2 regions of the Acutalibacter sp. LFL-21 genome follow, and region 1 is predicted to be linked to the other one. Evidence: a T-box and tRNA genes for the amino acid it is inferred to sense, from the RefSeq annotation. Region 1 holds a T-box; the other holds one or more tRNA genes.

Region 1 (15,393 bases):
CGGGCGGCGCTCTGCTGATGGCGGAGCTTTTGGCCGCCAAGGGCTACTTTGACTGAGCTTTTGGAGGTAGGAAATTATGAAGCAAGTGATTTTTACCGGCGCTGCCACCGCCCTGGTGACCCCTTTTGACAAAAATGGAGACATCTCCTGGGGGGAGATTGAGCGCCTGGTGGAGTTCCAGATCGAAGGCGGCATCGACGCCATCGTAGCCTGCGGCACTACCGGCGAGGCCGCTACCATGACTACAGAGGACCACATCAAGGTCATCCAGTTCATTATTGACCGGGCAAAGGGCCGGGTGCCGGTCATCGCCGGCACGGGCAGCAACGACACCCAGTTCTGTGTAGAACTGTCCCTGGAGGCCAAGGAGGCCGGGGCTGACGGCCTGCTGCTGGTCACCCCTTATTACAACAAGACCTCCCAAAAGGGTTTGATTGAAAGCTTCAACTATGTGGCCGGCAGCGTGAAGATGCCCTGCATCCTCTACAATGTGCCCAGCCGCACCGGCTGCAACATTCAGCCAGCCACCTACAAGGAACTCTCTAAAAACCCTTACATTGTGGCAGTGAAGGAGGCCAACGGCGACATTGCCGCCACAGCCCGGACTGCCGCTTTGTGCGGTGATGAACTGACCATTTATTCCGGCGAGGATAACCAGACCCTTCCCGTCATGGCGCTGGGCGGCAAGGGCGTGATTTCCGTATTCTCTAACGCTCTGCCCAGCGTGATGCACCAGTTGGCCGCCGCCATGCTGAAGGGCGATTTGGAAAGTGCCCGTAAGCTCAACGCAGAGTATCTTGATTTGATGGATGGTTTCTTTATGGACGTGAACCCCATCCCCATCAAAGAGGCTATGTGCCAAATGGGCTTGATCCAGTCTAACTACTGCCGTATGCCCCTGACCACCATGGCGGAGGAAGGAAAGGCCAAGCTGACCGCCCTGCTGCAAAAGCACGGCCTGGTGTAAGCCCACGCGTGTGAAAAAGAAAGGAAGTCCCAGTATGACCAATATCATCCTCTGCGGCTGCAATGGAAAAATGGGTGCCGCGGTACAGAATTTTGTCAATCAGCGGGCGGACTGCTCCATTGCGGCGGGCGTGGATGTGTCCGGAGGCGGGAATGGCTCCTTCCCTGTTTACACGTCCCTTGCGGATGTGGAAGAAGAGGCCCAGGTGGTGGTGGACTTCTCCCACCCCTCTGCCCTCTCCTCCATTTTGGAGTACTGCCGCAGCCACTCTGGCACAGCGGCGGTGTTGTGCACCACCGGCTACAGCGCAGAGCAGACCCAGGAGATTCAAGAGGCAGCCAAGGAACTCCCACTTTTCTATTCCCGCAATATGTCTTTGGGGGTAAACCTGCTTATTGAGCTGGCCAAAAAGGCCGAGGCCGTTTTAGGCGACAGCTTTGACGTGGAGGTGGTGGAGATGCACCACAACCAGAAGATTGACGCCCCCAGCGGCACCGCCCTGATGATTGCCGACGCCATTAACCAGGTGCGGGACCATTCTATGCAGTATGTGTATGACCGCCATTCTCAGCGGAAAAAGCGTGAGAAAAAGGAGATTGGCCTCCACTCTGTGCGGGGCGGCACCATCGTGGGAGAACACCAAGTGATTTTTGCCGGGCAGAGCGAGGTGCTCACCCTGTCCCACTCCGCGCAGTCGAAGGAACTGTTTGCCACTGGAGCGGTGAATGCCGCTGTTTTTATAGAAGGGAAGGGCCCGGGCCTGTACGATATGTCCCATTTGATTTGAGGAGGAATTGCAATGAGCGCTTCCACTGTTATCAGTACAGTTGACAATATCACGCTGGTCACTTTGCAGGATTTTCCCGCCAATGTGGCCTCCATCTCCAAAGTGTTTGAAGCTATTTCTCAATGCGGCATCAACATCGACATGATTTCCATGGCGCCCACCCATGGGGCCACAACCGGGCTTTCCTTCACGATTTCCGACGAGGATCTGATCGGCATTCTGGGCTTTACATCTAAGCTGAAGCAAGAAACCGACATGGATGTGATTGTGAGCTCGGTGAACCACAAAATTTCTGTCTACGACCCCGTTATGAAGAATACCCCGGGCATTGCCGCCCAGGTGTTCCGCGCTATTTCGGGAACAGACGCGGACATCCGCCTGATTACCACTTCTGAAGTGGAGATTTCCCTTCTGGTCACTGAGGCGGATTTTGACACAGTGCTGAACGCCCTGCAGGAGGCACTGCTGTAAGGCCGCTTTAAACGCTTGATTGGCGGCTATCCCTAGCTTTTCGTTAGGAGGGTTTTTGTGAAAAACTATGCGCAGGTCTATGTGAAAAACAGCTTAGAGGCTGCCCAAATATACTGCGAAGCTTTCGGGGCGGAGATTACCGTTTCGATGCAAAATCCGGAAGGCACTGCCTATGAACACTGTGAGCTCTCTGTGGATGGAGAGTGTATTCTGGCCTTGTCGGAAGCGGAAAACCCTTGCGACGTTGCCTTCGTCCACCGGATGAAGTGGGAAACCATGACGTTTAATGCCTTTGATTTGGGCAGTGAGGAAGCTGTCTACCGGGCCTTCCGCGTCCTAAGCAACGGCGGCGTGGTGGTTCATCCCATCCAGGAGGTGCCCTGGAATCCGTGCTGCGCTACAGTGATTGATCGCTTTGGGGTCTGCTGGTGGATTGCTATGTAATTTTTAATAAAGAGAAACAAGACAGAAAATGGGTACGGCTTATGGAGCGAATAAGCCGTACCCATTTTATCATTTTATTGCGTGTATTTCCCCGGATTAAAGGACCGCCTTATGGAAGACTTTCTTTCCCTTTTTGATGACAAGTCCCTGTTCAAAATCGGCTTTGACAAAGGCGGCATTGGGGTCGGTGACCTTTTCATCTTTGATGGTAAGGCCGCCCTGCTGAATGAGGCGGCGGCCTTCGCCCTTGGAGGCGGCCAAGCCAGTCTTTACCAGCAGGTCCAACACAGCGATCTGGCCATCGGTGAAGTCCCCGTCTGTCAGCTGGGTGGTGGGCATGTTGGCTGTGTTGACCCCAGCGCCGAACAGGGCGCGGGCGCCCTCCTGAGCCTTCTTAGCCTCCTCTTCCCCATGGACCATCTTGGTCAGTTCAAAAGCTAGGATTTCTTTGGCCTGGTTCAGCTGGCTGCCCTCCCAAGAGCTCATCTCGTCGATTTGCTCCAGGGGCAGGAAGGTGAGCATGCGGATGCACTTAAGCACGTCGGCGTCGCCCACGTTGCGCCAGTACTGGTAGAAGTCGAAGGGGCTGGTCTTGTTGGGGTCCAGCCACACGGCGTTGCCGGCAGTCTTGCCCATCTTGTTGCCGTTGGAATCCGTCAGCAGGGTGATGGTCATAGCGTGGGCGTCCTTGCCCAGCTTGCGGCGGATCAGTTCCGTACCGCCCAGCATGTTGCTCCACTGGTCGTCGCCGCCAAACTCCATGTTGCAGCCATAATGCTGGAACAGGTAGTAGAAATCGTAGCTCTGCATGATCATGTAGTTGAACTCCAGGAAGGACAACCCCTTCTCTATGCGCTGCTTGTAGCACTCTGCCCGGAGCATGTTGTTGACGCTGAAGCAGGCGCCCACCTCCCGCAGCAGGTCCACATAGTTCAGCTTCAGCAACCAGTCGGCGTTGTTGAGCATTCTGGCCTTGCCCTCGCCGAACTCGATGAAGCGCTCCATCTGGCGCTTGAAGCACTCGGCGTTGTGGTCAATATCCTCTTTGGTCAGCATCTTGCGCATGTCCGTCCGGCCGGAGGGGTCGCCAATGAGGGTGGTGCCCCCGCCGATCAGGGCGATGGGCTTGTTCCCTGCCATCTGCAGCCGCTTCATCAGGGTCAGGGCCATGAAGTGGCCGGCGGTCAGGCTGTCGGCGGTGCAGTCAAAGCCGATGTAGAAGGTGGCCTTGCCGTTGTTCACCACCTCACGGATTTCCTCCTCGTTGGTGACCTGGGCGATCAGGCCACGGGCCTTCAGTTCTTCGTACACTCCCATGTGTGTCAGTCCTTTCCAAAAATGTGATTTTTTGAAAATGCGCTGGGAGGCCGGTTCTGGCAAAAAAGAAAAGCCCCCTGCATTTTCACGCAGAGGGCGATAAATCAAATTACCGCGGTACCACCTCAATTTATCACGGCCTTGCGGTCCGTGACCTTACCGGGCACTTTCATGCCCTGGCGGAATAACGCCCGCCACACGGCCACCCCTACTTTGGGTTCAGAGTGACAGCTCGGGAAGGTAATTTCAGCCTCCGCCACGCTCCCCCTTTCACCAGCCGGGGGTTCTCTTTGCCGTGGGACCGGCGCCTACTTGGTTCCGTCATCGCTGTTGTGAGTTATTATACGGTCCAAAGGGAAAAATGTCAACCCTTTTTCAGCATTTCCTCTGCCATTTCCAGCTGCAGGTCCGTTACCTGGTCCCCGCCGATGATGCGGGCCACCTCCCGTTTGCGGCCTTCAAAGTCCAGCTCCTGCACCTGGGTAAAGGTGCGTTCCCCTTCCACATGTTTTTCAATGAGAAGGTGATGATCTGCCAGAGCGGCAATTTGGGCCAGATGCGTGATGCACAGCACTTGCCGGTTTTGGGAAACCTGCTTCAGCTTCTTCCCTACCTTGTTGGCGGCGGCCCCGCTGATGCCTGTATCCACCTCATCGAAAATCAAAGTTTGCACCTTATCTTTGCCGGAGAGCACTGTTTTAATGGCCAGCATGATCCGGGAGAGCTCCCCGCCCGAGGCGATCTTAGACATAGGCTTGGGAGGCTCCCCCTTGTTGGCGGAAACAAGAAACTGGAGCTTGTCGCACCCCATGGCGTACAGAGGCACCCTCTGGATCTCCGTCTCAAATTGGATGCCCGGCATGTTTAGAAATGCCAATTCTTCCCTTACCTGGCGGATGAATTGGGCCGATGCTGCCTGGCGCCTGCGGGAGAGTTCCTTGGCAAGGGAAATAGCTTTATGTTTTTCCTCCTCGTATTGGGCCTCCAAGCGCTCCCGCTCCTCGTCGGAAAACTCGATCTGATGAAGGCGGGAGCGGCAGTCCTCCAAAAATTCCAAGATTTTTTCCTCGCTACTGCCGTATTTCAGCCCCAGCTTATACAGCAGGTCCAGCCGCTCCTCGATAGCCTCTTGAAGGGCGGGGTCGAAGTCCACGCCCACGCCTCGGAGCATGGCGTCCACATCCTCCAGCAAATACCCGGCTTCCCGCAGCTTTTGAGCCGCTTCCTCCAGCTCTGGCAGATAGGACGCCACTCGCTCTGCCTCCACAGAGGCCTGCTCCACCCCCGTGAGAAGCCCTTCGCTGTCCTCATCCCCGGAAAGCAGGCCGCGGAGAAGCTCCAGGGTACCCGCAATTTTTTCGCTGTTGCGGATCACCTCTCGCTGCGCTTCCAGTTCTTCCCGCTCTCCCACACGCACATTGGCGGACTGGATCTCGTCAATTTGGTAATGGAGCAGGTCGGAGAGCCGTGCCTTCTCCCCTTCGTCCGTCTGCAGGGCCTCCAACTTCCGCTGGGTTTCCCGCAGGGTATGGTAAGCAGCCTGGTATTCTGCCAGAAGGCTTTCCAGCCCGGCAAAGCTGTCCAGGTAGACCATGTGGACCTCTGGCGAGAGCAGCTCATAGCTTTCATGCTGGCCGTGGATGGTTACCAGCCGGGGCCCCACCTGCTTGAGCATGGAAACCGTGGCAGGCGCTCCGTTGAGCTTGCAAGAGGACCGGCCCCCCTGCCGGATATCCCGTTGAACCAGAAGGGAGCCGTCCTCCTCCCGAGGGATGGAGAGCTGGTCCAACAGGCGCAATATATCCTCATCCAAGCCTGTAAACAGCGCAGATACAGAAGCGGATTGGGTGCCGGTGCGCACCAGCTCCTTGGAGGTGCGCTCTCCCAGTACGGCGTGGATTGCGTCGATGATGATGGACTTGCCCGCACCCGTCTCACCGGTGAGTACGGTAAAGCCCTTCTCCAAATCAATGGAAGCGCGTTCAATAACGGCAATGTTGTTGATGAATAATTGAGCCAGCATAAAGCCTCACCTGTTTATGAGTTTCCGAAATTCCTCTTGGGTTTCCAGGGCATCCCCCTCGGTGCGGCAGACGATAAAAATGGTGTCATCCCCGGCCAACGTGCCCACAAAGCCCGGCCAATGCATCGAATCCAGAGAGGCGCACACCGCCTGGGCCATGCCGGTCATGCAGCGGACCACCAGCATATTCTGTGCGGCCTCTACTGAGAGCACGGAATCGGAGAAGAGAGAGTAGAATTTAGAGGACATATCGCTGATAGTATCACTGCCGGTGGAATAGCGGTACTTTCCAGAACGGGAAAGGGTCTTTACCAAGCGAAGCTCCTTGATATCCCGGGATACAGTGGCCTGGGTCACATCAAAGCCGTTCTCTCGCAGATAGCGGAGAAGCTCGTCCTGTGTGTCGATATCATACTCCTTGATCAGCTCTAGAATTTTTGCGTGACGTCGGGTTTTCATAAGATCGGGACCTATCCTTTCTGGCGGGAAGCGCCGGTATACTCTTGGACTATGGAAGCAGAACGAGGCTTACTGCCGCGTTTCGATAATTTTCTGGTTGAGAATGTCGTAAAAATTCCTGCCGCCCAGCCGGATAAAGCGGGCAAAACGGTCTGCCTGCCGGAAGCGAAGAAGATCTCCTGTGAAAATCTCCAATGGAGTCTCCCCGTCTACGGAGAGATACAGGCGGCCCGTATTTTCTGGAATCTGAATCACCAGCTGAGACTGAGGGCTGAACAAAATGCTGCGGTCAAACAGGGAGTGAGGGCAGATGGGTGTGTAGACAAGGCAGTCCATGCTGGGCTCGATTACAGGGCCGCCCGCGGAAAGAGAATAGGCGGTAGATCCTGTGGGCGTAGCCACAATAAAGCCATCCGCGCGGTAGCGGTAGGAACGGCTTCCCAGCACCATCTGATAGTCGATGATTTTAGCGGGTTCTCCGGAAAGCACCGCGTCGTTAAGGGCATAGAAACTTTGAGAGGCACCCTTCTGAGATTCCAGCTCTACTGAGAGCATCCTGCGCCGCTCTTCCCGGTATTCCCCTTGAACCAGGCGGGGCAGCAGTCCTAGCTCATGGCGCTCCAAGCCGGCAGTAAAACCCAGGGTCCCCGCGTTGATTCCCAGGATAGGCTTCCCCAGGGAGGCTGCCAACTTGGCAGTGTGGATGATGGTGCCGTCGCCGCCGATGGCAATAAACAAATCGCAGGAAAGGAGGGAATCCTCCACACGCTCCTGATAAACCCCTTGGGAGGTAAACAGATCGGTTTTCAGCACCGTTTCACAACCACATCCGGCGAGGACGCGCAGCGCCTCATCCGTACAGGCCTGGGCAGATTCCTTTGTTAAGTTCGGAACTACGGCAATCTTCAACAGTACTCCTCCTTCAAGACGCGCCAGAGATGAAAAAGGTCAGCGGTCCAGTGCGCGATGGGACTCCTCTACCACCTGCTGCGCTGAGGGGACCTGCTCTCCCTGGGAGGGGGCTTCCGAGCGTTCCAGGTAAATCAAATACTCAATGTTCCCCTCCGGTCCCTTTACCGGGGAGAAAGTGAGGCCCAGCACGGAAAAGCCGTTTTCCAAAGCAAAGCTGCGGATTTTTTCTATGACCTCTTCGTGGACGGCCTTGTCCCGGACCACGCCCTTTTTCCCCACCTTTTCCCTCCCTGCCTCAAACTGCGGCTTAATCAGGCACACCGCCTGGCCGTGCTCCGCTAACAGAGGGCGCACGGCGGGCAGGATAAGGGTCAAGGAGATAAAGGACACGTCCACAGAGAAGAAATCGATCTCCTCCGGCACTTGTTCCCGGGTGAGGTAGCGGGCGTTAGTGCGCTCCAGATTCACCACCCGGGGATCGGTACGCAGGCTCCAAGCGAGCTGGCCGTAGCCCACATCCACCGAGTAGACCCTCTGCGCGCCGTTTTGCAGCATGCAGTCCGTAAATCCTCCAGTGGAGGCGCCGATATCCATGCAGGTGCGCCCTTGAAGCTGAAGGCCAAATTCCCGCATCGCTTTTTCCAGCTTTAACCCGCCCCGGCTCACATAGGGAAGGCCCTTGCCCCGCACCTCGACAGCGGCGTCTTCTGAAAACGTGTCGCCTGGCTTATCGGCCTTCTGCCCGTCCACATAAACCTGGCCCGCCATAATGAGCGTTTTGGCCTTCTCGCGGCTTTCCGCCAGGCCGCGCTCTGTCACCAGGATGTCCAATCGTTTTTTCATGCGGAAGCACCTCCTTTCCCGTGGCCCAAGGTTTCCCGGACAAACTGCTCGATCCCCTGGGCGTTCAGGCCCAGCATTTCCAACGAGCGAAACATGGGCGCGTGCTTGATGAAGGGGTCTTGAATGGCCCGCAGGTGGAAACCGCCAGAAAAGCCGCGCTGCTCAAGCAGATAAGAGAAATGTTCTCCAATGCCTCCACGCTGCACCCCTTCTTCCAAGAAGAACACGTCGCGGCAGGAAAATGCCTCCTGCACCGCCTGGCCATCCAGCGGGATAATGCGGTTCAGCTTGAGAAGTTTGACCGGAAGCCCCCCCTGTTCCAAATGCTCCTTACATTCGGCGGCAAAGGAGAAGACACGGCCATAGGTCACAAGGCACACAGCGGCGTCCTCACTTCCGTAAACGCTGTAGGGCGCTGTGGTGCTTTTAAAATAGGCAGGTTTGTAAAGCTCCCTTCCCCGGGGGTACCGGATGGCGCACAACCCCCTACCCTGTTCTACCAGATAGGCCAGCTGCAGGCGCAGCTCCTTAAAGTAGGCGGGAGAGTACACGGTGACATTGGGGATGGTTTGGAGGTAAGCGGCGTCGAATACCCCCTGATGGGTCTTGCCGTCCTCCCCCACCACGCCCGCCCGGTCGATGGCCAGGATGACCTTTGTGTTCTGCATGGACACATCATGGATAAGCTCGTCATAGGCCCGCTGCAGAAAAGTGGAATACACGGCGAACACCGGCAGCATGCCTCCGGCCGCCAATCCCCCGGCAAAGGTAACAGCGTGTTCCTCGGAAATGCCCACATCAAAAAAACGGCTGCGGAATTCCTCTCGGAAGGCGGTGAGTCCGGTGCCGTTCTGCATGGCGGCAGTGATGGCGCAAAGCTTTGGGTTTTCCCGGGCCAGGCTGCAAAGAGCCTGCCCAAACTCATCGGAAAAGCTCTGAGACTTGGCGCCGGTGTCGCCGGTGGTCACGTCAAAACCGGAAAGGCCGTGGTAAATGGTGGGGTCCTGCTCGGCGTACTGATAGCCCTTGCCCTTGTAGGTACGGATATGCAGCAGCACCGGCTTGTGGATCAGCTTTGCGGTTTCCAAGGTCTCTGCCAGCTCCTTGATGTTGTGGCCGTCAAAGGGGCCGTAATAGGCAAAACCCATGTCCTCAAAGATGGTGGAGTTGTAGAAGATCCGCTTGACGCTCCGTTTCAGGCTTCGCAAGCCTGAGGCCACCGCCGGGCCCACTCCGGGTATCTTCCGAAGGGTCCGTTCCAGGCGGTTTTTGGTCTTGATATACCCTGGCTTTGTGCGGATATAGCTGAGGTAGCGTGCCATGGAACCCACGTTTTTGGAGATCGACATGGTGTTGTCGTTCAAAATTACGATCAGGTTCCGGTGCAGGCGGCCCGCGTTGTTCAAGCCTTCATAGGCCAAGCCACCCGTGAGGGCGCCATCCCCGATGACAGCTACCACATAGCCCTCTTTCCCTTGGAGGAAATTCGCCTCGGAAACACCTAGCGCCGCAGAGATGGAGGCGCTGCTGTGGCCGCTGGTGAACTTGTCGTACTCGCTCTCCTCCCGGCAGGGGAAGCCCGCCAGCCCCCCTTCCAGCCGGATGGTGGAAAACTGAGGATACCGGCCTGTCAGAAGCTTATAGGGGTAGCTTTGATGTCCCACATCCCAAACGATGGTGTCCCGCGGGGGGGAAAAGGCCAGGGCCAGGGCCACGGTCAGCTCCACCACACCCAGGTTGGAGGCCAAATGCCCCCCATTTGCGGAGACCGTCTCGATGATGACACGGCGCATCTCTTCGCAAAGGGCGTCCAGCTCTTCCCCGCCGAAGCCCTTGATATCCTCTGGGGAATGGATTTTTTCCAGCAAACTTGCCATAAAGAGACAACTCCCGTCTGGTCAGAGCAGCTGGTTCTGCAGCTTGGCAGCTGTGACCGTGTTTTTCAGCAGCATAGCAATGGTCATAGGGCCCACGCCTCCCGGCACCGGGGTGATGAAAGAAGCAAGTGGTTCCACCGTGTCAAAATCCACGTCCCCGCAAAGCTTTCCATTTTCATCCCGGTTCATGCCCACATCGATAACCACCGCCCCCGGTTTGACCATATTCGCTGTGACGAAATGGCTCTTACCCACCGCGGAGACCAGGATGTCCGCTTGGCGGGTGACTTCCGGCAAATCTTTGGTGCGGCTGTGGCAAATGGTGACAGTGCCATTCTGATGGAGCAAAAGCATGGCCATGGGCTTTCCCACGATGTTGCTGCGGCCGATAACAACACAGCGCTTGCCCTCCACAGAGATCTCATAAGCCTTCAACAGCTCCATAATCCCGGCAGGGGTGCAGGGTAAGAAGTGATAGTCGCCAATCATGATCTTCCCAACATTGTAGGCGTGGAAGGCGTCCACATCCTTTTGGGGGTCGATGGCCTCCACCACCGCTCCCTCGTCCAAGCCCTTGGGCAAGGGGGACTGAACCAGGATGCCATGGATATCCTTTTTGTGGTTAAGCTGGTCCACTAAGGCCAGCAGCTCCTCCTGTGTAGTGGAAGCGGGCAGGGCATACTCTTCCGAATGGATGCCAGTGGCCTGGCAGGCCTTCTTTTTGTTGTTCACATAGATGCGAGAGGCGGGGTCATCTCCCACAATGACCACTGCCAGGCCGGGGGTTACCCCCCGTTCCTTCAAGGCGGCCACCTCTTGGGCCACCGCTGCCCGCACCTTTGCAGAAACCGCCTTTCCGTCTATGCGCTGCGCCATGTTCATCTGCTCCTTTCCAATTACATGATCCTGCAAAATTACTCCGTCTCTTCCTCTTCCTTTTCCGCTTCTGCGCCGGCTGGGCCGTCTGCCGCGGGCTCTGGATCATTAACCTCTTCTTCCTCGGCCTTTTTGGCCGCTTGCTCTCCCTTTTCCCAGGCGGGGTGCCCGTGGAAGATCTCCTGGATCTCCTCCGGAGGAAGGTCCCCGAAGATTGTGCTGGGGGTCTCATCCTCGGGCAAAGCGGTGGATTCCACCAGGCCGACCGCTTCCATAACGCGGCGGTCACCGCAGCCGGTCAAGCTGGTCCTGTGCCGGAACAAAACCAGCAGGATGATGCCGGCCACCACGCATGCCGCTGCGATCACCTGGGAGACCCGCAGGCCTGTACCAGGGATGATAAGGCTGTCCGTGCGCAAGCCCTCGATGAAGAACCGGCAGGCGCCGTACCAGACGATATACAGCAGGAAGGTTTGGCCGTCATAGCGGCGGAACCTGCGGGTGAAGAAGTGCAGAAGCACAAAGCCCAGCAAACACAGCAGGGATTCATACAGAAAGCAGGGGTGCACATTGCCATCCACTACAGCGGCGGTATTTTCGCTGTGCATGCCCCAGGGCAGTTCCGTGGCGGAGCCGAAGGCCTCTTGGTTGATAAAGTTGCCCCAGCGGCCCACACACTGGCCAATGAGGAAACCCAGGGCAGCAATATCCAGAACAGCGGTAACCTTCAGCTTGCGGAGCTTGGCCATCAGGCTGCCGAACACCACAGCGCCGATAATGCCGCCGTAGATGGCCAGGCCTCCGTCGTGAATCTGGAAGATCTCCAAGGGATTTTTCCAGTATTTATCACCGGGATAGAAGACCACATAAAACAGCCGCGCGAAAATTACCCCGGCGATGAGGCCAACAATAACCACATCGAACAGCCGGTTGATGTCAATGTTCATTTTCTTGCAGCTAAAGCTGGCATAGATCAATGCCAGCAGGAACCCTGCCGCAATGATGATGCCATACCAATACACATGGAAGCTCCCGATGGAAAAAGCCACCGGGTTGATGTTGAACTCCAGCCCCAGATGGGGAAACGTGACATTATAGGTCATAGCTTTATGTCCTCCTTTGGCAGGTTTATGGTTCCAGCGGTAAAATCACGGAGAGCACGCTTTGCCCTTCCTGGAAAATCTGTTGGAGCTTCTCCTCAGCATCCTCTGGGCGAAGCTGGGCAAGGGCGTCGATATAGGTGAACAGCTCCCGCCCGCGCAGCTCCATGTTGGACAGGCCGTTTGCGATGTTCCCCGTGCTGTTCAGGGCCGAAACAATCTCCCCGTAGAGGCAACGCTTGGAGCGCTCGAAAGCCTCTGGAGGGATGCCCTCTTTTTGAAAGCGCCGCACCTCCTGCAAGATCGACTTTGCAACCGCCCGGGGGTCTCTGGACTCGCCGGAGAACATGGGGGTAGCGTAGCCATTCCCCTCGAAATATTCATAAGAGAAGCTGGCCTCATTGACAAGGCCGCGGTCCAGCAGGTCCCGGAACAGAGGCGACGCATCGGAGGCCAATGTTTCCATAAGGACCTCTACAGCGGCCACATCCTTTTCCGTGCGGATCTGATTGGCCCGGGGCTCTTTAAAGCCGAACTGAAACAATGGAGAGGCCACGGGCAGCTGCTGTTGAATACAGGACGTCACCACGGAATCCGGCTCAAAGGGAAAGATTCGCTTGACCGGTAAGGGCTCCGCAGGCTTCAGCATCCTATCACAAACCTCCAACGCCTTGTCCACTTGGAAATTTCCAGCCAAAGCCAAGACCATATTTCCCAGGTTATAAAAAGTGTTATAGCACCGGTACAGCAGCTCCGGCGTGATCTTGGCGATACTCTCCACCGTGCCGGCCACATCCTGGCGCACTGGGTGGGCATGGTACATGGCCTCCAAATAGTTGAACATGACCCGCCACTGGGGGTCGTCGTCGTACATTTTGATCTCCTGGCCGATAATGCCCTGCTCTTTGCGGACGGTTTCCTCTGTAAAGTAAGGAGACTGTACAAAATCCAGCAAAATTTCCAGGGACTCGTAAATCTGGCCCGTGGAGGAGAACAAGTAGTTGGTGGAGTCAAAGGAAGTAAAGGCGTTGGCGCTGGCGCCAGTCTTGGAAAAACGGTCGAACGCGTCGCCCTCCTCGCTTTCAAAGAGCTTGTGCTCCAAATAGTGGGCAATTCCCTCGGGTACCAGTTCCGGCTGGGATTCATCTCCGCGCTGGAAACAGTTGTCAATGGAACCGTAGCGAGTGCCAAACATAGCGTACGCTGTGCTGCAGCGCTCTTTGGGGTATAAAAGGATCGTGAGCCCCGTAGGGTGCTGAATGCGGTAATAGCTGTCGCCCACCTGGCTGCTGGTGATAGTCTCAACCCTCGGCTTCATGGACGCTGCCTCCTTTCAAGGTGTACACCACCGCTGGACGGAGCCTGCGGGCGGCCTCCACCACCTGTTCTTTCGTGTAAGACATGAGCTGCTGGATGGATTCCTCCGGAGAGAGCACGTGCCCGCCGAAAAGCTGGCCTAGGGAGAGGCCCTCGATAGCAGGCAGGGAATCCGTGGCAGAGCGCAGGGAATTCTGCAGGGCCAGCTGGGCGGAGAGCAGCTCTTCCTCCGTCAAATCCCCCCTTTGCAGGGCATGGAGCTGGCTGTAAATAGCTTCTTCCGCACGCTCCAGATTTTCGGTCTCCACGCCGCTTTCAATGAACATGGCCCGGCTGTTGGGCGCCATCCCAGCGGAACAGTAGTAGCAAAGGCTCATTTTTTCCCGGACGTTCTGGAATAGTTTAGAGCTGGGCACACCGCCCAGCACCGCAGCCATCAATTGAAAAAGCCGTTTTTCTTCCGGTGCGTAGTCCGCCCGGAAGGCCATGGACAGCTTCGATTGAGAGAGGGGCTGCTCCTCCACCAGCCGGCGGACCTCCCCCGGCTCCTCGTAGGCAAGCAGTCCGATGGGCTGCGGGCTTCCCAAGCCGGAAAAACGGGCGCGGAACAGCTCTGGGTCCGGGCTGCAGCCGCCCAGGGCAAAGATTTCAATTCGGGCGCTTTCCAAAAGCTCCTGCCAGCCGGCAGTAACCTGGCGCCGGTCTAAGGCCTCCACATCTTCTCGCGTGCCACAGCGGCCCACCTCTGCCCTCTGCCCCTGGAACAGCAGCTCTTCGCAGCGCCGGTGGGCATAGGTCATTTTGTCGTTGAACTCGGCGTCCAGCATCTCCAGCATTTGGCGCTGTTCCTGTTGGAAGCCTTCCAACGGAAATAAGCCCCCGCTATCCTTTAGAGGGTCGAACAGCACGTCAAAGAGGAGCTCTGTCAGCTGGGCGAACATGTCCTCTCCCCCAAAGGCATAGCGGTTAGAAAGCCCTGCTGCGGACAGGGTGAGCACCTGATATTCCCCCACCTTCTGCACGCTGTTGCTCAGGGAAGCTCCATACAGCTGGGCCAAGCGGCAGTTTAGGGCGGTGTAGTCGGGATATTCCCGGGTGGCGCGGCTGACAAGAGCTGGCAAAATGGCATTGCGGGCGGCAGTGGCCTTTCGCAGGGGAACCAGCATGTTCACCGAGACCTTCATCGTTTTAAAGCGGGAGTCGGAAAAGGTATGCAGCGCCACCGAATCACTGAGGCGCTGGGTTTTCATTTCACTCATGGCATTCCTGTGCCCTTTCTGGATGAAAAGTAAAAGAAATACAGATGAATTGCATAAATATGCTCTATCGACTCCCTAGTATACCACATTTTCCAGGCATTTGAAAGGGTTCTAAAAAATTTCACATCCCCATCACAGAAAAAGCGCGCCGCTTCCAGACTGCGGCGCGCCCAATTCCTGCCTATTTCATTTTGTCACAGTGTGCCGAAAATCCGGTCTCCAGCGTCTCCCAAGCCAGGAAGAATGTATCCATTCTCGTTGAGGCAGCGATCCACCGCGGCGCAGTAGATCTGCACGTCAGGATGGGCCTCGGTCAGGGCCTTCAGGCCCTCGGGGGCAGCAATAACGCACAGGAACTTAATGCTCTTGGGATGGCTCCGCTTGACGATAGTGATGGCGTCTATCGCGGAACCGCCGGTGGCCAGCATGGGGTCCAGCACAATTACATCCCGCTCTTCAATATCCTGGGGAAGTTTGTTGTAGTACTCAACAGGCTTCAAGGTATCGTGGTCCCGGTACAGGCCGATATGGCCCACCTTGGCGGAGGGCACCATACTCAGCATGCCATCCACCATCCCCAGGCCTGCCCGCAGGATGGGCACAAAAGCCAGTTTCCGGCCGGCAATTACCTGTGTAGTGGTTTTCTCCATGGGGGTTACTGTTTCCACGTTCATCAAAGGCAGGTCGCGGGTCGCCTCATAGCACATCAGCATGGCAATCTCACTGACCAGTTCACGGAAA
Region 2 (15,393 bases), on a different contig from region 1:
CTTGCCGTTCTCCGTGAGGATGTTGTCCTCGATAAAGTGATGGGGCACAGAGACCCACCCGGCCCGGTAGGTGCCGAAGGAGGCCCCGTTGACAAACAAGGTGGTCTCGCCGCCGGGGTTTAAATTGAGCACGATCACTTGCCCTTCTGCCTCTGGGGGAAGGGTGATCTCCCCCTTCAGCCACATGTACTCCCACTGGTGCCCCCACACAGTTCCCGCGGGAACAGGGGCATAGCCGCTGTGCTCCAGCGCTTCCTGCGGGGTGATGTGGTCATAGGTGCAGAAACCTTCGAAGGAGATCTCCCCCAGGGGGCGGTAGAAGTCCTTCTCCAAGGTGGCGGTCCAGTGCCGCAGCCGGTCGTGCCATTCCGGTGCCAATTTCATGGATATCATCTCCTGGCTCATGCAATCGTTTTGTTGGGATGAGGCGTGGGACGGCCCAGGTCCTCCCCCGTATCGTGCCAAGTATAGCACATTCCTTTTACCGCAACAAGCGTGCATTTTGTGTATTCTTCAGTCCAATATTTTACATAGCTTTCCAGCAGCGGGCCGCTTGCGCGGAGTCCCTCTTCCACAATTGGAGCCGCAGGAGGGCAGGGTTGGATATCCCAGTGCAGCGCACTGCCCCTGCGCGGGAAACCATGCCCAGACTTTCCCCAAGCGCTTGGGGCGTTTTTCCTGTGGGCTCTGCGCCGCGAAGGGCCACTAAAGCGCGACCGGGGCAATGACAAAAGCGGGCCGAACACAGAGGGGTTCGGCCCGCTTGGCAGCGGATTTATTTTGGATCGGAAAAGCACAGATTCCGCGGAGCATGGGGGCGTTCGCGTGCCTGTGCCGCTATTCCACCAGCACTTCCACTTGTGAAATTCCGTAATATTCAAACAGTGCCAGGGCTTCTGGAGCGATCCGCTCTCCAGAGACCGCAATGGGAATGGCGGGTGGGCATCCCACTGTGGGCAGGCCGCAGATCCGGCCCAGGGAATCGGCCGCCGCCACCGTCTCACGAAAGGAGAGGGCTGCCTGACGGATGGAACAAGCCTGTTCCCCGCGGGCCAGCGGAAGCCGGAGAGGCTTTGGCTGGCCCGGACATGTGCCCAAGGCCGCGGCCGCCCGGGCCAATTCCTCCGGGGTATTCTCCGGAGTGGCCATCAGCACCAGGAAGTCCCGGTCGGCGTACTCGCACTCCACGCCGTGGCGCCGCAGTCGCTGGGCCAGCTTCTGGCCGGTCACCTCGCTGGGGGCGGCCACTGTCACCCGCAGGGGGTCGCTGGACTCCACCTGCCAGCCCGCTGCGGCCAGCTTTTCCCGAAGCCCCTTCAGGCGGCCTACAGTTTCCGCCAGGCGCTGGGGATACCCCTCCGCCAGGTACCGGTTGCACAAATCCAAGGACGCCAGCGTTAAGTAAGAGGGGCTGGTGGAGCCAAACAGCCCCAGGGCGGATTTGGCCATGGCGGCCAGCCGCGCCGGGGCGGCAGGGGAGAGGTGCAGATACGCTCCTCCCGTGAGCACCGGCAGGGTCTTGTGGGCGGAGTCGCAGCACAAATCAGCGCCCAAATCCAGGGGGTGGAGGGAGGGCTGCAAAAACCGCAGATAGGCCCCATGGGCGTTGTCCACCAGCAGTAAGGTGCCGTGCTGGTGGCACACCTGGGCTAAGGCGGGTATTTCCGCCATACCGCCCAAATAGTCCGGGCTGGTGAGGTATACCGCCGCCGGAGGCTCCGGCAGGCTTCCCAGCGCCTCTTCCAGCTGGGCGGGGGAGATGGGGCACCCGCACAAAGAGCGGCTTTCCTCCGGCCAAATCCAGCGGATTTCCAAATCCAGCAGAGCGGCGGCGGAGACAAAGGCCCGGTGGACATTCCGCGCCGCCACCACGGTGTGGGAGCCGCTGGCCGCCACCGCTAGGTACAGCATGGCCCGGATGCACTGGCTGGAGCCCCCGGTGGAGTAGCAGGTCCGCTGGGAGCCAAACAGGGCGGCGGCATTTTGTTCGCTCTCCGCCAGGATGCCCTCCGCCTCGTAGAGGGCGTCCGCCCCGTGGATCTCCGTGATGTCCCAGGGCTCGCAGCCCAGAAAGCAGCGGCCCTTGTGGCCGGGCATGTGCAGCCGGGCCGTGCCCGCCTTGGCGTAGCGCTGGACAAAGTCCGCTACCGGCGTGTTCATTGGCCGGCCTCCTGGGCGGCTTTCATCATAATGGCGCACTCAATGCGCTTGCGGAACAGCTCGCAGCCCGCCTCGTAGACGCCCCGAATGGTGCCGGTGGCGTGGTAGGCGTTGGCCGCGCAGCCGCCGGAACAGTACAGCTTGGCCCAGCAGCCGGCGCAGTCGGGGCGGGCGTAGGCGTTGCAGGCGCGGAACTCCTCCCGCAGGGCGGTGTTGGTCACGCCGTTCCACACATCTCCCAGCTTGTAGGCCTCCTCGCCCACAAACTGGTGGCAGGGGTACAGGTCGCCCCAGGGGGTGACGGCCATGTACTCCGTGCCGGAGCCGCAGCCGGAGATGCGCTTGTACACGCAGGGGCCGCCGGTCAGATCCAGCATGTAGTGGTAGAAGGTGATGGGGTGGCCCTCCTTCTCCCGGCGGAGCATGTCCTTGGCCAGAATCTCATACTGCTCCTTTACAATCTCAATGTCCTCCGGCGTCAGGGCAGCGGGGTCGTCGGGGGCGCACACCACCGGCTCCATGCTCAGCTCGGTAAAGCCCAGGTCGTCCGCCATGTGGAACAGGTCCTTGGTGAAATCCGGGTTGGCGTGGGTGAAAGTACCCCGCATGTAGTAGTTCTTCCCGCCCCGGGCCGCCACCAGCTTTTGGAACTTGGGCACAATGCGGTCGTAGCTTCCGTTGCCCGCGTAGTCCACCCGGGTGCGGTCGTTGATTTCCTTGCGCCCGTCCAAAGAGAGCACCACGTTGCTCATCTCCCGGTTGGCAAAGTCAATCACGTCGTCGTCGATGAGCATGCCGTTGGTGGTGAGGGTGAAGCGGAAGTTTTTGCCCCGCTCCTTTTCCACGCTGCGGGCGTACTCCACCAGGCGCTTGACCACGTCCCAGTTCATCAGCGGCTCCCCGCCGAAGAAGTCCACCTCCAGGTTGCGGCGGGTGCCGGAGTGGTCCATCAGGAAGTCCAGGGCCTGCTTGCCCACCTCAAAGCTCATCAGGGCCCGGTCGCCGTGGTACTTGCCCTGGCTGGCAAAGCAGTAGCCGCAGTTGAGGTTGCAGGTGTGGGCCACGTGGAGGCACAGTGCCTTCACCACGTCGCCAGAGCGCTCTTTAAAGGTCCCCGCCATGCCGGCGAAGGTGTCCGGGCTGAAGAGCTTCCCGGCGTCCTTTAGGGCCTGCACGTCCTGGATGCAGCCCCGCACATCTTCCTTCGTTACATCAGAGCGGCCGCCGTACTTCTCCAGCATGGCGGCCACAATCTCCTCCGGCGTGTGGGTTTCGAAGAGGGCGATGATATCGTAGGCCACCTCGTCCACCACATGAATGCTGCCGGAGCAGCTGTCGAGCACAATATTATAACCGTTTAACTGATATTGGTGTACCATTCAGGTCCTCCTGACACAAAAAAGGCCGCCCGAAGGCGGCGCCTTTTTTTATTTCTCTGCGTTCTCGCATTTCTGGTTGGCCACGCCGCAGCTTGTCTTGCAAGCGGACTGGCAGGAAGTCTGGCACTCGCCGCAGCCGCCGTTCTTGGCGCTCTCGCACATATCCCGGGTTTCCAGAGTCTTGATTCGTTCCATGACACATAGCTCCTTCATAAGTTCTTCTGGCCCATGCCGCAGGGCGTAAACCAGTGTACATAAGAAATCCTATCATAGTTGGCCGGGAAAGTCAAGGCGGCAGCGGGCTGCCTGTGAAAATTTGGGTATGCGCGTTTTTTTGCCGGAGGACAGCGCTGGTTTCGCTCCCTGCGGAAAATAGAATAGGGGGGACGGGTTCTTCTCCCCCTAGAAATGCGTTGCGTTTGATGAAATCCAAAAAATGCCTGCCCTATCCTGGAAAGGATGGATACCTTTAGGTGCCGCCCCCTGCGCGGGGGCCATGCCGGATAAACAAAGAAAGAGTCTGAACGCGAATTGCGTCCAGACTCATTCTGGGTGGGGTGGACACTTTCGATGCCGCCCCAAACGCGGGCACAGTGTTACAAAAAAAGAAAACCTGCGGAGCGCGAATTGCTCACCGCAGGTGTGGCAAAGGTGGACACTTTAGACGCCGCTCCGCCTATGTATAAAACAAAACAGGGGCAGCGTTCATACAGGACTCCTGATTTCCTGAATGGATCTCAAGCATATACGCGCTTCCTCCTTCCTTTATGGAATATAAATAAAAATGCCGACTGCATTGCGATCGGCATTTTTGTGAGGGTGAGAAAAGAAGACCGCCTGCCGTTTTTCCAGCCGTCTGAATACGTTGGGATTACAGTTTAACCACGCTTATACCAGCGTAATTGTTACCATCCGCATTATAATATTCGATTTCATATGTGTCGCTGAAATCAGGCGTCAAGGCGAATCCTCTTTCCTCATTGCAAAACAGTTTTTCACACAAACCGAAAAGCGGGGCCATGTGCCATTGAGGGTTATCTTCCCCGGTGATTTTCTTTACCAGCTCCCATGTCGCTTCTGTTGATTTCACTTTTATCATATAACATGCGGGAGATTCAAGAACCGTAATCCCTTCGGGTTGATTTCTTTCCGATGTTTCCTGACAATGCATAAGGGAGCGGCGCGCATTCTGTCCGTGCCTGCATTCCTTGTAATTGATACTAAGGCAAAGCATAGAATCTGGTATCAAACTATTTTTTATATTTTTATGACCAGCCTGGAAAAGTTGATAGGTATCCACGCTTGATTCTTCATCCTCATTATCGGCCTCTGCCTTATAACCTGCATACAAAGTCGTGGGCTTTTGGATAATTTGAAATTCGACGCCTTCAATAACTACTTTTTCTATGAGCTGTTCCATTCTATTAACCTCCTTAATTATTTGAAATTTTACAAATTTTACAATAAAATGAGAAAGAAGTCAATTATTTTTCAATAATCGACTTCTTTCTACTCTGGGTGGAATGGACACTTTAGATGCCCCAAAATGCGGGCACAGTGTTACAAAACAGAAAAAACCTGCGGAGCGCGAATTGCTCACCGCAGGTGTGGTGGGAGAGAGTGGATTCGAACCACTGAAGTCGACGACAACAGATTTACAGTCTGCCCCCTTTGGCCACTCGGGAACTCTCCCATATAAGCCCCAGACCAAACGGCCGGGTATGTGATGCGCTAGCTTGTCTGCCAGTGGAGCTGGTGAACGGACTCGAACCCCTGACCTGCTGATTACAAATCAGCTGCTCTACCAACTGAGCTACACCAGCGGATTTTTTAGCGCTTGATTATTATATCCTGGATGTCCGTAAAAGTCAAGGGGGAATTTACGAACATTTTTATTTTTTTATATCCGCCCCAGAGAAGGGGGCGCTTGGGGAAAAAAGGGGGACTGCGGCGGGGGGCGGGCATCTTGAAAAATAGAGAAAAAACCAGTGGACTTTTCCCGGGATTATGCTACAATAGGATTACAAGAAATCTATTGGGAAAAGGAGTGGATTTTGTATGAAAAAGTTGGTTTGCATCCTGTTGGCGGCCTGCCTGATGACGGCGGCGTTGGCCGGCTGTGGCGGAAAAAAGGATGATGAGACATCCAGTGCGCCCGCCCCTTCCCCACAGGTCTCCTCGGCAGTCTCTGTGCCAGAGGTGGCAGAGACGGCCAAAGCCCTGCGGGTCACGGCGGATTCCGGTTTGAATATCCGTGCGGAGGCTTCAACGGACAGTGAGATTCTGGGCCTGGCAGAGAATGGGGAGCGCTTGGCCTTGCTGGTGGAGGACCCTCAAAATGGCTGGTATCAGATCCAGTATGAAGGGGAGACCGCTTATGTCTCTTCCGATTACGCCGAGGTCATTGAGGTCACCGTGGAGGAGTACAACCGGCTTCGCAGCGGGGAAACAGCAGGGGACGCCACCTCTACGCCGGCGCCCTCCTCCGCATCGTCAGAGAGTTCCTCACAATCAGAAAGCTCCTCCCAGAGTGAGTCTTCCACGTCTTCCAATTCAGTGGATGCAGAGGACGGCGAATAACGCCGTTCTCTTTTCCTGCCCGGAGGTTTCCGGGAAATATTTTCGCCGGGAAAGTCCGGCTTTACAGGTAAAGAAAGGACAATGCAGAGCTATGAACATTATGATCGTAGGCGGTGGGCTTCTGGGCCGCAAGACCGCGGAATCCTTGGATGAGCTTGGGCATGACGTGGTGCTGATTGACGCCAGCGCGGAAAACATCGCCCAGCTGAGCCCGGATTTCAGCGGTGTCACTGCGGTGGGCTTCCCCATGGATATCAAGAGCCTGCGGGCCGCGGGGATTGAAGGCTGTGATGCGGTGGCTGTGGCTACTCCGGACGACAACTTAAATATTACGGTGGGGCAGATTGCCAAGAACTTTTTTGGCATTCCCAAGGTGATCGCGCGGATTTCCGACCCTTACCGGGAGAATATTTTCGAGCGCTTTGGCCTGCAGACCGTGTGCCCCACCAATATGGCGGGGGACAAGCTGGTCACAGCCCTTACCAGCCCGTGGCAGAGCCGGCAGGTCTCGTTTGGCAGCACAACGGTCTCGCTGGAAGTGGTTCCAGTGGAACGGCGCTATTTTGGCCACACCACGGCCAGCGTGGAGCTGCGGCCAGGAGACGGCCTGTTCGGTGTCATCAAGGATGACGGCGCGTTCCTGCTGAAGAGCCAGCGGGAAGAGATCCCGCTGGAGGCAGGGGACTCCCTGGTTGTCAGCTGCAAGATTGATTGAAAGGGGAGTGCGAGCAATGAAAATGGTGATTATCGGCGGCGGCAAGGTGGGCTATAATCTGGCCCGTATCATGCTGGAGCGCCGGCACACAGTCAGCCTTGTAGAACGGGACCGCCAGCGGTGTGAGAGGCTGGCGGACGATTTGGACGCGGCGATTTACCGGGGGGACGGGACCAATGTGACTGTGCTGGAAGCCGCCGGCACCCAGGACGCGGATGTGTTTATGACCGTCACAGGCAGCGACCAGGACAACCTGGTGGCCTGCCAAGTAGCTCGGGACCACTTCCATGCCAAAAAGGTGATCTCCCGTGTGAATGACCCGCGGAATATTGAGACATTCCGGGTGCTGGGCATTCGGAACACCGCCTGCAGCACGGAGATCCTCACTAAGATGATTGAGCAGGAGGCCGATTTGGCCCATATGCATTTGATTGCCACCCTGAACCAGGGCAAGGCGGGGATCTGCTCCATGACCTTGCCCACGGATACGGCTTTGGATGGAGTGGCTTTAAAAGATATTGACCTTCCAGGGGGCACACTGGTCATCTCTCTGATCCGCCGGGGAGTGCTCACCATCCCCAACGGCTCTACAATTCTGCAGGCAGGGGATGAGCTGGTGGCGGTCAGTGAGGACCGGAGCCAGAAGGCGCTGATGCGGGCGCTTTCCGCTACGCTGCCCTAAGGATTGCGGGCGAAAAGAAAAAATTCAAAAATAATAACAATTCCTACTTTACAAATTGCGGAACCTGTGCTATACTGTGTTCACAGGCAGTAAGGAAGCCTGGAAGACCGTATAGAAAGGGAAGAGCGGAATTTTGGAAAAACGTGAGAATTTCAGCAGAAAGCGGATGGCGATTCTGAATACACTGCAGGAAACCACCGTACATCCCACCGCTGATTGGGTTTATGCCAGGCTGAAGCCACGTTATCCCGATTTGAGCTTGGGCACTGTGTACCGGAATTTGAAAAAGTTCTGTGAAACAGGAAAGGCGGTCAGCGTGGGGGTTATCAATGGACAGGAGCATTTCGATGCCCGCGTAGAACCCCATGCCCATCTGGTCTGCAAGCGCTGCGGCGCTGTACTGGATATCCCCGAGGAGTTTTTCCGCCGGGATGAGCTGGAAAAGCTCTCGGCCCGGTTTCACATCCGGCTGGAAAGCGCCAGGGTGGTGTTCGAGGGAGTGTGCCCCCAGTGTGAAAGGAAAGAACAGTGATGTAAAGGGCGCGAGCTTTGCAAATTTGCGTCCTGTGGATCCGGGTTTTTCCCGAAAAAAGCAAGGGTGTAAAGTTATATTCCTTGTTTTGCGCCCGGCGTGGGTACAGGGGCGCAAAGTAAATCAAGCAGTTCCACAAGAAATGTTCTATTGGATAGATCTCTGTAGAAAAATTTATTAAAATGGAGGAATTTACTCATGAAAAAGTTCGTATGTACTGTTTGCGGCTATGTGTACGAGGGCGAGGCTGCCCCTGAGAAGTGCCCTGTCTGCGGTGCCCCCGCTGAGAAGTTTGTGGAGCAGGCCGGTGATATGACCTGGGCTTCCGAGCATGTGGTGGGCGTTGCCAAGGGCGCTCCCGAAGAGATCCTGCAGGGCCTGCGGGAGAACTTCCAGGGCGAGTGCACCGAGGTGGGCATGTACCTGGCCATGGCCCGCGTGGCCCATCGCGAGGGCTATCCCGAGATCGGCCTGTACTGGGAGAAGGCTGCTTACGAAGAGGCCGAGCACGCCGCCAAGTTCGCCGAGCTGCTGGGCGAGGTGGTCACCGACTCCACCAAGAAGAACCTGCAGATGCGTGTAGAGGCTGAGAACGGCGCTACCCAGGGCAAGACCGACCTGGCCAAGAAGGCCAAGGAGCTGAACCTGGATGCCATCCACGACACCGTTCACGAGATGGCCCGCGACGAGGCCCGCCATGGCAAGGCTTTCGCTGGCCTGCTGAAGCGCTACTTCGGCGAGTAATTCCCGTGAAGTTCATAGCAGAGTAACAGAGAAGGGGCAGAGGAATCTGCCCCTTTTTTTGCTGCGCTCTGGAGAGAAGGCGGGGTTGCGGCGGCGGGAGCCCTGTGTTATGATGGGAATAAATCAGGAAGGGGTGGGCGCCATGCTGGACTATATTTGTTGGGATTGGAACGGCACCCTGCTGGATGATGTATCCCTGTGCGTGGCGGTGATGGACGGGATGCTCCAACGGCGGGGGCTGCCCTCTTTGGGAGGGGAGGCGCGCTACCGGGAGATATTCACCTTTCCTGTGCAGGAATACTATCGGGCGGCAGGCTTCGACTTTGGCCGAGAGCCCTTTGAGAAGCTGGCCCTGGAATACATTGAGGAATATGACCGGAGAGCTTTGGACTGCCCGCTGCATGCCGGTGCGGCAGAGGTGCTGGAAGCGTTGGAAGCGCAGGGGCTGCGGCAGCTCATCGTCTCTGCCTCCAAGCAGAAGGCCCTGGAAGAGCAGGTGGGCCATGCGGGCGTGCGGGGCTTTTTTGAAGCCCTTCTGGGATTGGAGGACAGCTTTGCCCGCAGCAAGTCCGGCTTGGCGCTGCAATACTTTAGCGCTCATGCTGTGGACGCCCGCCGGGTCCTCTTTATAGGGGATACCCTCCATGACTGGGAGGTGGCACAAGAGGCCGGCTGCCCCTGCGTGCTGCTGGCTCAGGGTCACCAAAGCCGCGCCCGCCTGGAAACCGCCGGCGTCCCCGTGCTGGAGAGCCTCTCCCAAGTGCCGGCGTTTTTGCGAGGCCTGCAAGCTTAACCCCGCCGGAAACAAAAAGGACGCGCCGCCCCAAAAGCCGCGCGTCCCGTATCAGCCAACGGGCTGCCCCATGTTGCGGCGGCTCTTTTTTATGCTTGCCTTCAAATGCTTCGATGAATATCAAATTAAATCTTGACACCGCCGCACCTTTCTGTTATGCTAAAATTGCTTCGATAAATATCGAATTAAAATTACAGAAAGGAGGTGCAACCGTGAAATGGGAGATTCTGAAAAAGAAATGGAAGCGTTGGCGGCATGGCCGCGCTGTCGCCCGGGCGCCCGCCTGGGACTGCCGGGAGGAACGGGCCTCCCGTACCCAGCGCCAAACAGACCAGGCCAACGCCTGGAAAGCAATCCGGCGGGGAAGAAAAATACTTTGATAAATATCAAATTAAATCTTGACAAACCCCTGCCGAGCTGGTATGCTTGATCCAGTTCGATACATGCAAAAATAAATCTTGCGAAGGAAGGCGAACACGTTGAAAAAGGAGATTTGGCTCAACTATTTAGAAAGCCAGGTGGAGCGCTGCCGCCAGGAGGGGGAGGCCCTCTCCCAGGACTGCCGGGAGGATGAGGCCCGCCGGGCGAAAATCCAGGGGAATATCTTCCAGATTTGCGCCACGGTGTACCAGGCCTTGGAAGCCCACCTGCCGCCTCAGGAGCTGGAGGCCGCCTACCGCCGGAAGCTGGAAGCTTTGCCGGAGAATTGGCGGGCCGCCCGGGATTTGGCCCAAGCCCACGGGGATATGGCCCGGGCCGCCGTGGAGGAGTGGAAGCTGGAGGCCTGGCAGCAGGCCTGGGACCAACTGGGAAAGGAGGCGTAACCTATGACAGAGGAACAGGCGTTAAAACTATTCAAAGGCTTGGCGGACCGCTCCCGGCTGCAAATCCTCAAATCCCTGCTGGAGGAGGATATGTACGTGGAGCGCCTGGCCCAGCGGCTGGAGCTCACCCCGGCCACGGTGTCTTTCCATTTAAAGAAGCTGATGGACGCCGGGGCGGTCTCCTCCCGCCGGGAGCAGTACTACACCATGTACTCTATCAATAAAGAGGTGTTCCAGTGCCGCATTTTGGACATCCTGGGGGAGAAGTCCTCCGACGCCCAGCGCCAGCAGGAGCGGGAGGCCCGCTACCGCCAGCGGGTGCTGGACAGCTTTTTTGAGTACGGCCGCCTTAAGGCCATCCCCGCCCAGCGGAAGAAGGAGCGCATCTGCCTGGAGGAAATCGCCAAGGAGCTGGAGCTGGGCCGCCCCTATCCCGAGCGGGAGCTCAACCAGGTGCTGCTGCGCTTCCACCAGGACTACTGTACCCTGCGCCGGGACATGATTAGCGAGGGTATCCTCCGCCGGGAGGAGGGCCTTTACACCCGCCTGGTCTAGGGCGGGAAGGGGCCTTTGGAAAAATGAGAGAAACAGGGCTTGACAATCCAGCCTTAGGAAAGTATAATTATTTCTGTTGTACTGGTAATGCCTACGACGAAACAACCCCTGCCTTGTGGCGGATGGGAGGGATATACAAATGGCTGAGATCCGGCTTAAGGAAAACGAATCTTTGGATAGCGCGCTCCGCCGCTTTAAAAAGCAGTGCGCCAGAGCAGGCGTCATCCAGGAGGTCCGGAAGAGAGAGGCTTATGAAAAGCCCTCTGTCAAGCGTAAGAAAAAGTCAGAAGCAGCTCGCAAGCGCAAGTACAAATAAGGCTGCTCAGAGGTACCTTGAAAGCGGGCGGTTCGCCCGCTTTTTTGTTTGAGAAAAGCAAGCCGCAAGGAGGAAAGAAATGGGCATCTTTCGGCCAACCGCCCTGAAAAATCGGGTTACAGAAATCACCCCGGAATTTTTGAAGGGCCTGGGGGTGCGGGCCCTGCTGCTGGATGTGGACAACACCCTGGCAACCTACACCTCCCATACTCCTATGCCGGGCGCGGTGGAGTGGGTGCGGGCCATGGAGGCGGCCGGTTTCCAGATGATCATTATTTCCAATAATTATAAAAAACGAGTGAAGCGCTTTGGCGCCATGTTTGGCCTGGATACCTTGAGCTTCGCCATCAAGCCCCTGCCGGTGGGTTACCTTCGGGCGGCCCGGCGCCTGGGGGTGAGGTGCCGTGAGTGCGTCATCGTAGGGGACCAGATCTTTACGGACATCGTGGGGGCCAATCTGTGCGGCATGAAATCTGTGCTGCTGGCGCCCATCGAGCCGGAGGAAGGCTTCACCTTTAGAGTACGCAGGTATTTTGAACGGGGCCTGCGGGAAAAATTCCAGAGAAGAAAGGATGTTTTGCGATGAAAAACCCTGTGGAACGTCTGACTGAGCGGCTCATCCACGGCGACAGCCAGAAAGCCGCCCTGGTGTTTTCTGAAAAGAACCGCCGGTATTTCACCCAGTTCCCCGCCACAGACGGGGCCCTGCTTGTCACAGCGGAGGAAGCCTACCTGCTGATGGACTTCCGCTATGAAGAGGCCGCCCATTACCAGGCCAAGTACTGCACGGTGCTGGGTTTTGATTCCCTGATGGAAAAGCTGGGGGAACTGATCCAGAAGCACGGCATCAAGGAGATTTACATGGAGTGCGAGCAGCTCTCTGTGGCTCAGGCCCGCCGCTTTGAGGCCGCCTTCCAGCGGTTTGGCGCCCAGGCTGTTCTGGATGAAACGCTGGACAGCGCCATTCGGGAGCAGCGGATGATTAAATCCCCCGAAGAGGTCAAGAAGATCGAGGCCTCTCAGGAGATCACCGACGCGGCCTTCCAGCACATCCTGCCCTATATCAAAGAGGGCGTCACCGAGCGGGACCTGGCTTTGGAGATTGAGTTCTTCATGCGCAAGCAGGGCGCGGAAAACGTGGCCTTCGACCTGATTGTGGCCGCGGGCAAGAACGGTTCTCAGTGCCACGCGGTCCCCTCTGACAACACCGTGCAGAAGGGCGACTTCATCACCATGGATACCGGTGCCCTGTTGGACGGCTATCACTCTGACATGACCCGCACGGTGGCCTTGGGCCAGGTCAGCCAGGAGCAGAAGGCCGTGTACGACACGGTGCTGAAGGCCCACCTGGCAGTCATCGACGGGGTGAAGCCCGGCATGGTCTGCTGTGATGTGGACAAGATTGCCCGGGATATCATCGAGAAGGACTACCCCGGCACCTTCGGCCACGGCTTGGGCCATGGGGTGGGCTTTGAAATCCACGAGTGGCCCCGGTTCGGCCGCGGGGATCAGACGGTGTGCGCGCCTGGAATGGTGGTTACCGATGAGCCCGGCATCTATATCCCGGCCAAATACGGCGTGCGCATCGAGGATATGCTCCTCATCACAGAGGATGGCTGCCGCAGCCTGACCAAGTCTCCCAAGGAGCTCATCTGCCTGTAAGGCTTTTTGCGGCAAAGGGCGGGAAACGGCTTGCAATCCCGCTGTAAATACGGTACAATAGAAAGAGAAATACATTGGAGGTTGTTAAAATATGGTAACCGCAGGCGATTTCAGAAACGGCGTGACCTTTGAGATGGACGGCGGCGTCTATTCCATCATCGAGTTCCAGCACGTCAAGCCCGGTAAGGGCGCTGCCTTTGTGCGCACCAAGATCCGCAACGTGATCACCGGCGCTGTGACAGAAAAGACTTTTAACCCCAACGACAAGTACCCCACCGCTTACATCGAGCGCAAGGACATGCAGTACCTGTACAGCGACGGCGACCTGTACTATTTCATGGACAACGAGACCTACGAGCAGATCCCGATCAACAAGAGCGTCCTCTCTGACAACTTCAAGTTCGTCAAGGAGAACATGGACTGCAAGGTGCTCTCCTACAAGGACAACGTCTTCGGCGTGGAGCCCCCCAACTTTGTGGAGCTGGAGGTCACCAAGACCGAGCCCGGCGTCCGCGGCGACACCGCCACCAACACCCTGAAGCCCGCTACCCTGGAGACCGGCGCGGAGATTCGCGTGCCCCTGTTCATCAACGAGGGCGAGATGATCCGCATCGACACCCGTACCGGGGAGTACATGGAGCGCGCCTAAGCGCCCATTTGCCCAAATACACCGCGGGGCGCTGCCCCAGACGGAACAAGGGAGGAACTGACCATGACCAATTCTGAGAGAGCTTCTTATATCCGCGGCCTGATGGACGGCCTGGAGCTGGACCCCAGCGCCAAGGAGACCAAGGTCCTCAACGCCATCGTAGAGCTGCTGGACGACCTGTGCCTGTCTGTGGAAGAGCTGGACGAGGGCCTGGACGAGCTGGCCGAGCAGGTGGATGAGATCGACTACGACCTGGGCGAGCTGGAAGAGGACTACTACGAGCTGGAGGACGAGGATGAGTGCGGCTGTGGCTGCGGTCATCATCACCACCACGGCGACGACTTTGACGACGCCGAGTTCGAAGTGACCTGCCCCAGCTGCGGCGACACCATCCAGCTCAACGACGAGATGCTGGAAGAGGGCAGCATCGTCTGCCCCGGCTGCGGCGAGACCCTGGAGTTCGACTTCGATGACGACGAGGAAGAGGCCGAGGAGAAGCCGGAAGAGTAAGCCGCTCAAAAGCAAAACAGAGAGCCCTCCCACTTCGGGAGGGCTTTTTCTTGCCTTGCTTGACAGGAATTATGTCAAGTGCTATGATGGGCTTAGAGGCTGACAGTTCCTTGAAAGGGGGAGGCTGTGGTGAAAAAGAAGGTGCATTTTCTGCTGCCGGTGATCCTGTGCTGCCTGCTGGTGTGCGGCACGGCAGTGGGCTCTCACTATGCCCAGGGGGTCTCGCTGATGGAGCAGGCCCTCGCCGCTGAGGAGGCCTATCAGAGCGCCGGCGTGGTGTCCGCAGAGGAGCTTTCCCAGGCGCTGGAGGGGGAAGAGGCCCTTTCCACAAAGGAGATCTTGGACGCGGCGGAGCAGGTCCGCCGGAGCGCGTCCCCTGAGCTGGAGCCCCACTTTACAGGCAGCCTGGAGGAGCGCTTTTCCCAAAACTGCCAGGAGGGACTGGAGGCGCCCCTGGAGTGGGGCTTTTCCGTGGACCGCGGCTTTACAAACCCCAAGCTGCTGGGTTGGAAGTCCCTCTCCAGCACAGAGGTCCAGGTGCGTTTCCGGGCGGATACCTGGCTCAGCACCATCTATTCCTATCTCCTGGAGGGGGCGCCCCGCTACACAGTGGAGGTGCTGTTCAGCCAGTGCACCTACACCGTCCAAATGAAGCAGGAGGACGGCCAGTGGAAGGTGGCCTCGCAAGACATGGACCAGCTGTTTGCGCCGGACAGTTACCAGCCCATCCAAGGGGGCTTCGCTTCCTATCAGGAGGCGCTGGACTTTGTGAACAGCCTGGATGTCCAGGCGTTGGACCCGTTTGTCCTGTGAGCAGGGAGAGCATAGAAAAAGGGAGCGGTTTCCGCTCCCTTTTTTGCGCGTATTTTTTGGTCACTGGCCTGCCCGCACTTCCTGCACCAAAGCCATGCACTCCTTGGCCCGCTGGGTGATGGCCGCCCAGCTGCCCTCGTTGATGTCCCCGGCGGGGCAGAGCCAGCTGCCGCCGCAGGCGATGACGTTGGGCTGGGAGAGGTAGTCCTTCACATTGCTGGGGCTGATGCCGCCGGTAGGCATGAACTTCACACCCCGGTAGGGGCCGTACAGAGCCTTGAGCATCTTCACGCCCCCCACCACTTCCGCGGGGAAGAGCTTCACCGTGGTGAGGCCCAGGCCCAGGGCGGCCTCCACCTCGGTGGGGGTGGCGCAGCCGGGGTACACGGGCACCTGGTTCTTCAGGCACCATTCCACCACTTCCCGGTTGGTGCCGGGGGAGATGACCGCCTTAGCGCCGCAGTCCACGGCCAGCTTGG

The links. The T-box of region 1 lies ahead of tyrS (tyrosine--tRNA ligase). A T-box ahead of a tRNA ligase gene usually reads a tRNA of that ligase, here a tRNA-Tyr.
Region 2: it has a tRNA-Tyr gene. The T-box ahead of tyrS (tyrosine--tRNA ligase) is inferred to sense a tRNA for this amino acid. The anticodon was not compared.

Annotation. Positions count from the first base shown of each region.
Region 1 covers NZ_JAOTNT010000007.1:29,840-45,232, reverse strand. Annotated here, with positions in the region: gene asd (aspartate-semialdehyde dehydrogenase) at 1-56, shown strand, start outside; gene dapA (4-hydroxy-tetrahydrodipicolinate synthase) at 77-967, shown strand; gene dapB (4-hydroxy-tetrahydrodipicolinate reductase) at 1,002-1,754, shown strand; gene ODJ80_RS09690 (ACT domain-containing protein) at 1,767-2,225, shown strand; gene ODJ80_RS09685 (VOC family protein) at 2,283-2,669, shown strand; gene tyrS (tyrosine--tRNA ligase) at 2,766-3,986, opposite strand; T-box leader at 4,076-4,320, opposite strand; gene recN (DNA repair protein RecN) at 4,351-6,009, opposite strand; gene ODJ80_RS09670 (arginine repressor) at 6,016-6,468, opposite strand; gene ODJ80_RS09665 (NAD(+)/NADH kinase) at 6,538-7,377, opposite strand; gene ODJ80_RS09660 (TlyA family RNA methyltransferase) at 7,417-8,223, opposite strand; gene dxs (1-deoxy-D-xylulose-5-phosphate synthase) at 8,220-10,100, opposite strand; gene folD (bifunctional methylenetetrahydrofolate dehydrogenase/methenyltetrahydrofolate cyclohydrolase FolD) at 10,122-10,976, opposite strand; gene lgt (prolipoprotein diacylglyceryl transferase) at 11,015-12,079, opposite strand; gene yfmH (EF-P 5-aminopentanol modification-associated protein YfmH) at 12,105-13,394, opposite strand; gene yfmF (EF-P 5-aminopentanol modification-associated protein YfmF) at 13,378-14,652, opposite strand; gene upp (uracil phosphoribosyltransferase) at 14,847-15,393, opposite strand, start outside.
Region 2 covers NZ_JAOTNT010000006.1:66,325-81,717, reverse strand. Annotated here, with positions in the region: gene ODJ80_RS08640 (alpha-mannosidase) at 1-384, opposite strand, end outside; gene ODJ80_RS08635 (aminotransferase class I/II-fold pyridoxal phosphate-dependent enzyme) at 838-2,160, opposite strand; gene scfB (thioether cross-link-forming SCIFF peptide maturase) at 2,157-3,539, opposite strand; gene scfA (six-cysteine ranthipeptide SCIFF) at 3,588-3,734, opposite strand; gene ODJ80_RS08620 (hypothetical protein) at 4,411-4,959, opposite strand; tRNA gene ODJ80_RS08615 (tRNA-Tyr) at 5,148-5,232, opposite strand; tRNA gene ODJ80_RS08610 (tRNA-Thr) at 5,287-5,362, opposite strand; gene ODJ80_RS08605 (SH3 domain-containing protein) at 5,598-6,119, shown strand; gene ODJ80_RS08600 (potassium channel family protein) at 6,211-6,834, shown strand; gene ODJ80_RS08595 (potassium channel family protein) at 6,851-7,516, shown strand; gene ODJ80_RS08590 (Fur family transcriptional regulator) at 7,650-8,048, shown strand; gene ODJ80_RS08585 (NADH peroxidase) at 8,247-8,792, shown strand; gene ODJ80_RS08580 (HAD family hydrolase) at 8,902-9,585, shown strand; gene ODJ80_RS08575 (hypothetical protein) at 9,798-9,965, shown strand; gene ODJ80_RS08570 (hypothetical protein) at 10,065-10,409, shown strand; gene ODJ80_RS08565 (DUF2087 domain-containing protein) at 10,413-10,964, shown strand; gene rpsU (30S ribosomal protein S21) at 11,104-11,280, shown strand; gene ODJ80_RS08555 (YqeG family HAD IIIA-type phosphatase) at 11,360-11,866, shown strand; gene ODJ80_RS08550 (M24 family metallopeptidase) at 11,863-12,942, shown strand; gene efp (elongation factor P) at 13,034-13,591, shown strand; gene ODJ80_RS08540 (CD1247 N-terminal domain-containing protein) at 13,655-14,101, shown strand; gene ODJ80_RS08535 (hypothetical protein) at 14,228-14,914, shown strand; gene ODJ80_RS08530 (bifunctional 4-hydroxy-2-oxoglutarate aldolase/2-dehydro-3-deoxy-phosphogluconate aldolase) at 14,975-15,393, opposite strand, start outside.